One region of the Halobacillus sp. K22 genome, then DNA from elsewhere that is predicted to be linked to it. Evidence: a T-box and tRNA genes for the amino acid it is inferred to sense, from the RefSeq annotation. Region 1 holds a T-box; the other holds one or more tRNA genes.
What was found. The T-box of region 1 lies ahead of leuS (leucine--tRNA ligase). A T-box ahead of a tRNA ligase gene usually reads a tRNA of that ligase, here a tRNA-Leu.
Positions count from the first base shown of each region.

Region 2: it encodes a tRNA-Leu, which carries the amino acid that the T-box ahead of leuS (leucine--tRNA ligase) is inferred to sense. The anticodon was not compared.

Region 1 covers NZ_JBQQCN010000015.1:2,231-5,625, reverse strand. The annotation lists gene ACTWPM_RS11800 (tetraprenyl-beta-curcumene synthase family protein) at 1-518, shown strand, start outside; gene ACTWPM_RS11795 (class I SAM-dependent methyltransferase) at 527-1,099, opposite strand; gene ACTWPM_RS11790 (hypothetical protein) at 1,380-1,502, opposite strand; T-box leader at 1,622-1,842, shown strand; gene leuS (leucine--tRNA ligase) at 1,894-3,395, shown strand, end outside.
Region 2 covers NZ_JBQQCN010000049.1:3,444-6,838, forward strand. The annotation lists gene ade (adenine deaminase) at 1-355, shown strand, start outside; gene ACTWPM_RS20375 (hypothetical protein) at 396-1,298, opposite strand; gene ACTWPM_RS20380 (hypothetical protein) at 1,531-1,881, opposite strand; tRNA gene ACTWPM_RS20385 (tRNA-Leu) at 2,045-2,126, opposite strand; tRNA gene ACTWPM_RS20390 (tRNA-Cys) at 2,137-2,210, opposite strand; tRNA gene ACTWPM_RS20395 (tRNA-Gly) at 2,273-2,347, opposite strand; tRNA gene ACTWPM_RS20400 (tRNA-Gln) at 2,357-2,431, opposite strand; tRNA gene ACTWPM_RS20405 (tRNA-His) at 2,445-2,520, opposite strand; tRNA gene ACTWPM_RS20410 (tRNA-Trp) at 2,533-2,603, opposite strand; tRNA gene ACTWPM_RS20415 (tRNA-Tyr) at 2,625-2,710, opposite strand; tRNA gene ACTWPM_RS20420 (tRNA-Thr) at 2,738-2,813, opposite strand; tRNA gene ACTWPM_RS20425 (tRNA-Phe) at 2,821-2,896, opposite strand; tRNA gene ACTWPM_RS20430 (tRNA-Asp) at 2,926-3,002, opposite strand; tRNA gene ACTWPM_RS20435 (tRNA-Met) at 3,134-3,210, opposite strand; tRNA gene ACTWPM_RS20440 (tRNA-Val) at 3,261-3,336, opposite strand; tRNA gene ACTWPM_RS20445 (tRNA-Glu) at 3,345-3,395, opposite strand, start outside.

The DNA of each region.
Region 1 (3,395 bases):
AAAATTGGTTTAAAGATCATCAATCTGAGTGGCCCCATCTAGAGTGGTATGAGTTCTCTGCCTGTACTGGCTCTACATTGGGAATTTTTTGCCTTGTATCCTATATGCTTAACGGTCGTATGGATGAATCACTAGCGATACAAGTTGAGAAAAGTTACTTCCCTTTTATGCAGGGGCTTCACATCCTGCTTGACTATTATATTGATCAGCGGGAAGACGAAGAAGAAGGGGATTTAAACTTTTGTTCCTATTATGCCCATGAAGAACAAATGAAGCATCGATTTGAATATTTTGTCAAACAAACTCATGAAGAAGTACAAAAACTTCCTGATACAGCATTTCATCAGATGATTCATGAGGGGCTGGTTGGCATGTACCTTGCTGACCGTAAAGTAGGAAAGCTCGATAATGCGAAAAGTTTTGTAAAAGATCTGCTGAAGGTGAGTGGACGTAAAGCGAAGTTCTTTTACTATAATACTAAAATGTACCATAAATTAAAGCCTGGTCGTCCATTATAGGGACCAGGCTATTTTTTTTCGATGGCTATTATAAACGGCGGAGAATTCCTCTGGTTGATGAAGCCATACTGTAATACTTGAAAGGACTTTTGCTCCAGTGATGTTGCATACTGCACCAAAGCATCTTTTTCTTCTGCTCCACCTGCGTGGCCATGATAAATAACAAGAACAATTATTCCTCCCGGTTGTAAAAAGGAAAGGAGCTGCTTTACGGAAGCAATCGTTTCTTGAGGTGTAGTTACAATGTTTTTATCACTTCCTGGCAAATATCCTAAGTTGAAAATGGCTGCTTTAATTTCAAATTGGTGGCTGGCAGGGATGTACTTGGCAATTTGTGCATGAGAGTCCTGGACTAGAGTTACTTGCTCCTCTGCACAGTGTTTCTTTAATCGCTCCTCGGTTTGGGCGATCGCTTGTTTTTGAATGTCGAAGCCGTAAACATAACCTTCCTTTCCCACTAGACTACTGAGGAATAAGGTATCGTGACCATTACCGCATGTAGCATCAACGGCGACGTCCCCGTGGTTAATGACAGCTTTTATTAAAGAATGGGCATAATTCAGTATAGGCTGCAAAGTCATAAGTTCTAAAAGCTCCTTTTCATTTGTTTAAGGCAAGCCTTATTGTAGCATGATTAACGTTCAAATTATAAATCCTTTTTAGCTAACCATCACATTCATTAACACGGAGTAATAGATTAATGGAAGGTCTTTGATAGATAAGTTATTAATTTTATTCATCTAAGTTAAACAAGCTTCTTTATATTAGGAGGGTCTGTACGTGAGCCTGGAAGTTAGCAGCGAGGTTAGTAGAGGTATAAAAAAACTACATCTGTAAAAGATGTAGTTTATAAGGATCTAGTTATTTTGCTTTCGATTTACTGCTGCGATTTTGTAGCTTATTCACAGCTTTACGGGCATAACTCTTGGTCTTTTGTGGATTGCGCTTTGCATAGTTCGCAGCTTTACGTACAAGATTTTTCATGGATGCGACCTCCTTATAAGAATCATTACAAACTTGTTTACCTTTTATCTTCTAACTATAAACATGGGCCTGGTAAGCTTGACAAAGACTTTTGGTTTCATTAAGATACGATTATAAACTAAATGACGTGGAAGAGGAGTAGTAGGAATAAATCAAGTTTTTAGAGAGACAGCGGCTGGTGAAAGCTGTTCTTGATTTTTACGAACTCGCCTCGGATGTCGCAGAAGTGAACATTAATGGTAGCTTTTTGCCGGTGAATCGCCGTTATCGATACACGAGTGAACGTTAAAAAAACGTTAATTTGGGTGGTACCGCGGGAATCAAGCCTCTCGTCCCATATAGGGATGAGGGGCTTTTTGTATTTTTGATAGGAACATGAGGAGGAAAAGAAATGGCTTTTGATCATAAGAAGATTGAAAAGAAGTGGCAGGAATACTGGCTTGATCAAAAAACGTTCAAAACGGACAGTGAGTCAGAGAAGAAGAAATTTTACGCGCTGGATATGTTCCCATACCCATCAGGAGCAGGGTTGCATGTAGGACACCCTGAAGGATATACAGCTACAGATATCCTTTCAAGAATGAAGCGAATGCAGGGGTATGAAGTACTGCACCCGATTGGGTGGGATGCCTTTGGGCTTCCAGCAGAACAGTATGCGCTGGATACAGGAAATGATCCGGAGGAATTCACAGCTCAAAATATTCAGACCTTTCGCCGTCAAATTCAGGAACTGGGTTTTTCCTATGATTGGGACCGGGAAGTAAATACGACTGACCCGAATTATTACAAATGGACGCAATGGATTTTCTTAAAGTTGTATGAAAAAGGCTTAGCTTATATAGATGAAGTTGCTGTAAACTGGTGCCCTGCATTGGGAACCGTACTTGCTAATGAAGAAGTAATTGATGGTAAGAGTGAGCGTGGCGATCATCCGGTTGAACGCAGACCAATGAAGCAGTGGATGTTAAAAATTACGGCATATGCAGATCGGCTGCTTGATGATCTGGAAGATCTAGATTGGCCTGAAAGCATTAAAGACATGCAGCGTAATTGGATCGGTAAATCAGAAGGGGCTGAAGTAACCTTCCATATCGAGGGAGAAAAAGGAACCTTTGATGTATTTACAACTCGTCCAGATACATTATTTGGTGCTACTTATGCTGTGCTTTCTCCAGAACATCCGCTTGTGGAGCAAATCGTATCGGCTGATCATAAGGAAGCAGTTCAGGCATATGTCGAAAAAGCTATGAACAAAAGTGACTTGGAGCGCACGGACCTAGCTAAAGATAAATCCGGAGTATTTACAGGCTCTTATGCGATGAATCCTATTAATGGAGAAAAACTGCCGATCTGGGTAGCTGACTATGTCCTAATGAGCTACGGAAGCGGAGCAATTATGGCTGTACCTGCACACGATGAACGTGACTATGAGTTTGCTCAGAAATTTGATTTGCCAATTGTCCCAGTTGTTGAAGGCGGGGATGTAAACGAAGAAGCTTATACGGGTGATGGCAAGCATATCAACTCAGAATTTCTAAATGGTCTGGGCAAAGATGAGGCAATAGAACACGCCATCGAATGGTTGGAAAATAACGGCCGCGGTAAAAAGCAAACGACCTATCGTTTACGTGACTGGCTGTTCAGCAGGCAGCGGTACTGGGGAGAACCTATTCCCGTTATTCATTGGGAAGATGGTTCCATTACACCGGTTCCTGAGACGGAATTACCAGTGGAGCTTCCAAAAACTACGGAAATTAAGCCGTCAGGCACAGGAGAGTCTCCGCTTGCCAATATTGATGACTGGGTAAATGTAGTAGATCCAGACACAGGAATGAAGGGAAGACGCGAAACGAACACGATGCCACAATGGGCCGGCAGCTGCTGGTATTACCT
Region 2 (3,395 bases), on a different contig from region 1:
TATTGCTCATGACTCCCACAACATTGTAGCCCTGGGTGCCAATGATCCAGACCTCCTGAAAGCCATTAATACGTTAAAAGAAATCAATGGCGGTCTTGTGATCGTTAAGAATGGAGCTGTCTTATCGTTCCTTCCCCTTCCGATCGCCGGATTGATGTCTGATCAGTCGTTTCCATTTGTTAAGGAGCGGCTCGAACAGCTCGGAGTAACGCTGCCTAATTTAGGATTTACGAAGGATTTCAATCCATTCCTTACATTATCCTTCTTAACGCTGCCGGTGATCCCTTCCCTGAAATTAACGGACATGGGCTTATTTGATGTAGAAACGTTTCAGCATATTGAGGTATCCTTATAGAAAGCTGGAAACCAGATCGAACGTCTGGTTTCCAGCCTTTTTAATTAACACTATATACTACGCGAGGCTCAACGTAATAGGTCGCGTTCGATTGAATACGATCTTCCTCACTGTTTTCAAACTCTCGAACTGTCATCCGTACCGCGTCTATTGGAAGCTGCCCTTCGATCACCGGTCTTGTACCGGAAGTGGTGACCATAAACGTGTTCTCTGGATTTCCAGACAAAGAGCGAACCGCTCCTTCTGCGTTAAGCGAATAATATTGGGTATCCTTATTTTGCATGAACGCCTCTAGTCCCGTTTCATTAATCACCTTAAAAAATTCTTTCGGAGAGATCCGCCCGTGCATGTCCTGCCTTAAGTGATGAACTTGATGATTCTGCTTCTGATAACGATTCCGTTTAATTTCATACTCTTTTTCATCCAGTTTCAACTCTACAGAATAATTACTTTCTCTGTTCCCTTGTGCGACTACCTTAAAATTATAGAACAGTGACTGCACGGCTCCTTTATCCGTGAATTCCATTTCAAGTCGCTGCAGTCGTGGGTTGTGAATATCATTAAATGTATTCTTAACCATGTTCCAGTGCTCGGTAAAATCAAATTCTTCAGACGCAGAGAGGCTTTGAGCAGTATCTATGTGACGTGGACGCTCGTACACATAATTTTGAACAGGCGGAATGATTAAAGATGTAAGGAAGAGGAACAGACCTAAGTAAGCTGCATACCGTTTCGCTAACCGATTCCAAGCAGGCTCCCGAAAAAACATTAGAAAAATGATAAACCCTAACGGAAGAGACCACTGATTAATTGAGAACGCAAAAGCGCCTAGAAACGAGTATCCTAGAAGCTTCAGGAACAAGTAAGGCTCTTCTCTCCCCCACTTGCGGTAAATGTACATAATGATTCCAAATTGAACGATGTATAGAATGAGATAGAGCAATGGACACCCTCCTTTATCACCATAAATTCTATCATGAATTCCAGAGTACCCGAATACCATACTGACTTTTTACAGGAAACTCTGAGGAGTGAATACCTCCTGCTCTTCAAATTCTTCAATCTGACCGATCATCTCTTCATTCAGCACAAAAAACCAATGCCCTTATTAGACATTGGTTTAATAATATTCAGTTAAGAAAGGGGACCAAGTAAAACTCAGCCCCCCATCCCTTCTATGACAATTGGCGTTCATACACTACTTCATTGGTTTCTGGATCTAAAGCATCCACCTTCATGTCCACAACGCGGCCATCTGCATTACTTTTAAAACCCCATAAGCGAATATAATTATTCATGTTATAGTCGCGGAAAGTAAGATGCACCTTTCTCAATTCTTCATTTTCACCTGGCTCTTCTTTAATCACACACTCCTGAAATTTCATCGTTTCAGAAGGCTGACTTAATATATAGTCATACATGATCTTTTCAAGTTCAGGAAAAGCCATTCCACCGTTATCTAAGCAAGTATTTTTAAATTCATTGTAGTCTGTAATGTGATGGATGATCTTAGATTCGTTTGGCATGTTTGTTCCTCCTAGATTAAACAGTTACCTATCTCTTTCCCTATAAGATGCATGAGAAAACCCTCTTGAGATCATTATGACACTGCTAAAAAAACACTTTTTTAGTCAAACGAAAAACGGCGTTATCCTTTAAGGATAACGCCGTCATTAGATTAATATTTAATACCGGTGGCCGGGGTCGAACCGGCACTCCGTAAGGAACACGATTTTGAGTCGTGCGCGTCTGCCAATTCCGCCACACCGGCATAATCTCATTGGAGGCGGCAACCGGAATCGAACCGGTGATAAAGGAGTTGCAGTCCTCTGCCTTACCGCTTGGCTATGCCGCCATTACAAGATCAGTAGTATTTTAGTTTATTCTAACATGTGTTCAATTATGATTGAAATATTATGGAGCGGGAGACGGGATTCGAACCCGCGACCCCCACCTTGGCAAGGTGGTGTTCTACCACTGAACTACTCCCGCAGTGGAAAATGGCTGGGCCAGCTGGATTCGAACCAGCGCATGACGGTACCAAAAACCGTTGCCTTACCGCTTGGCTATGGCCCAAAGTGAAATTAAATGGGGCGGCTGATGGGAATCGAACCCACGAATGCCGGAACCACAATCCGGTGCGTTAACCACTTCGCCACAACCGCCATAGAAAAAAGCAGGGGTAGTAGGAATCGAACCCACATTGACGGTTTTGGAGACCGTAGTTTTACCATTAAACTATACCCCTATTTGAATGATTAAATTAAAATGGTGGAGGGAGTAGGACTCGAACCTACGAACCCGATGGGAGCGGATTTACAGTCCGCCGCGTTTGGCCAACTTCGCTATCCCTCCATGTTGTATATGCCTACTAGCATCAAATGGTGCCGGCCAGAGGACTTGAACCCCCAACCTACTGATTACAAATCAGTTGCTCTGCCAGTTGAGCTAGGCCGGCTAAAAAATGGTGGCTCGGGACGGAATCGAACCGCCGACACACGGATTTTCAGTCCGTTGCTCTACCGACTGAGCTACCGAGCCGAATCTTATGTATAGCCTAAGTATGAAAATGGCGGTCCGGACGGGACTCGAACCCGCGACCTCCTGCGTGACAGGCAGGCATTCTAACCAACTGAACTACCGGACCATATAATTGAAACGTTAATGAACAAAGAATTGAATTCAATGTAGTCCATTAAGTTAATTTGGTTGCACTTTTCAGTACTACCATTATTGATGAACGAAGAAGTAAGTTCGACGTGGTACATCAATATTAATTGGTTGCGGGGGCAGGATTTGAACCTGCGACCTCCGGGTTATGAGCCCGACGAGCTACCAGACTGCTCTACCCCGCGATAATGTGGGTTTTCTAATTCCCATAAAGTATGAAGTTACCTTGCGGTAATGGTGGAGGATGCAGGGCTCGAACCTGCGACCCCTTGCTTGTAAGGCAAGTGCTCTCCCAGCTGAGCTAATCCTCCATATGAAGTGGTGACCCGTACGGGATTCGAACCCGTGTTACCGCCGTGAAAGGGCGGTG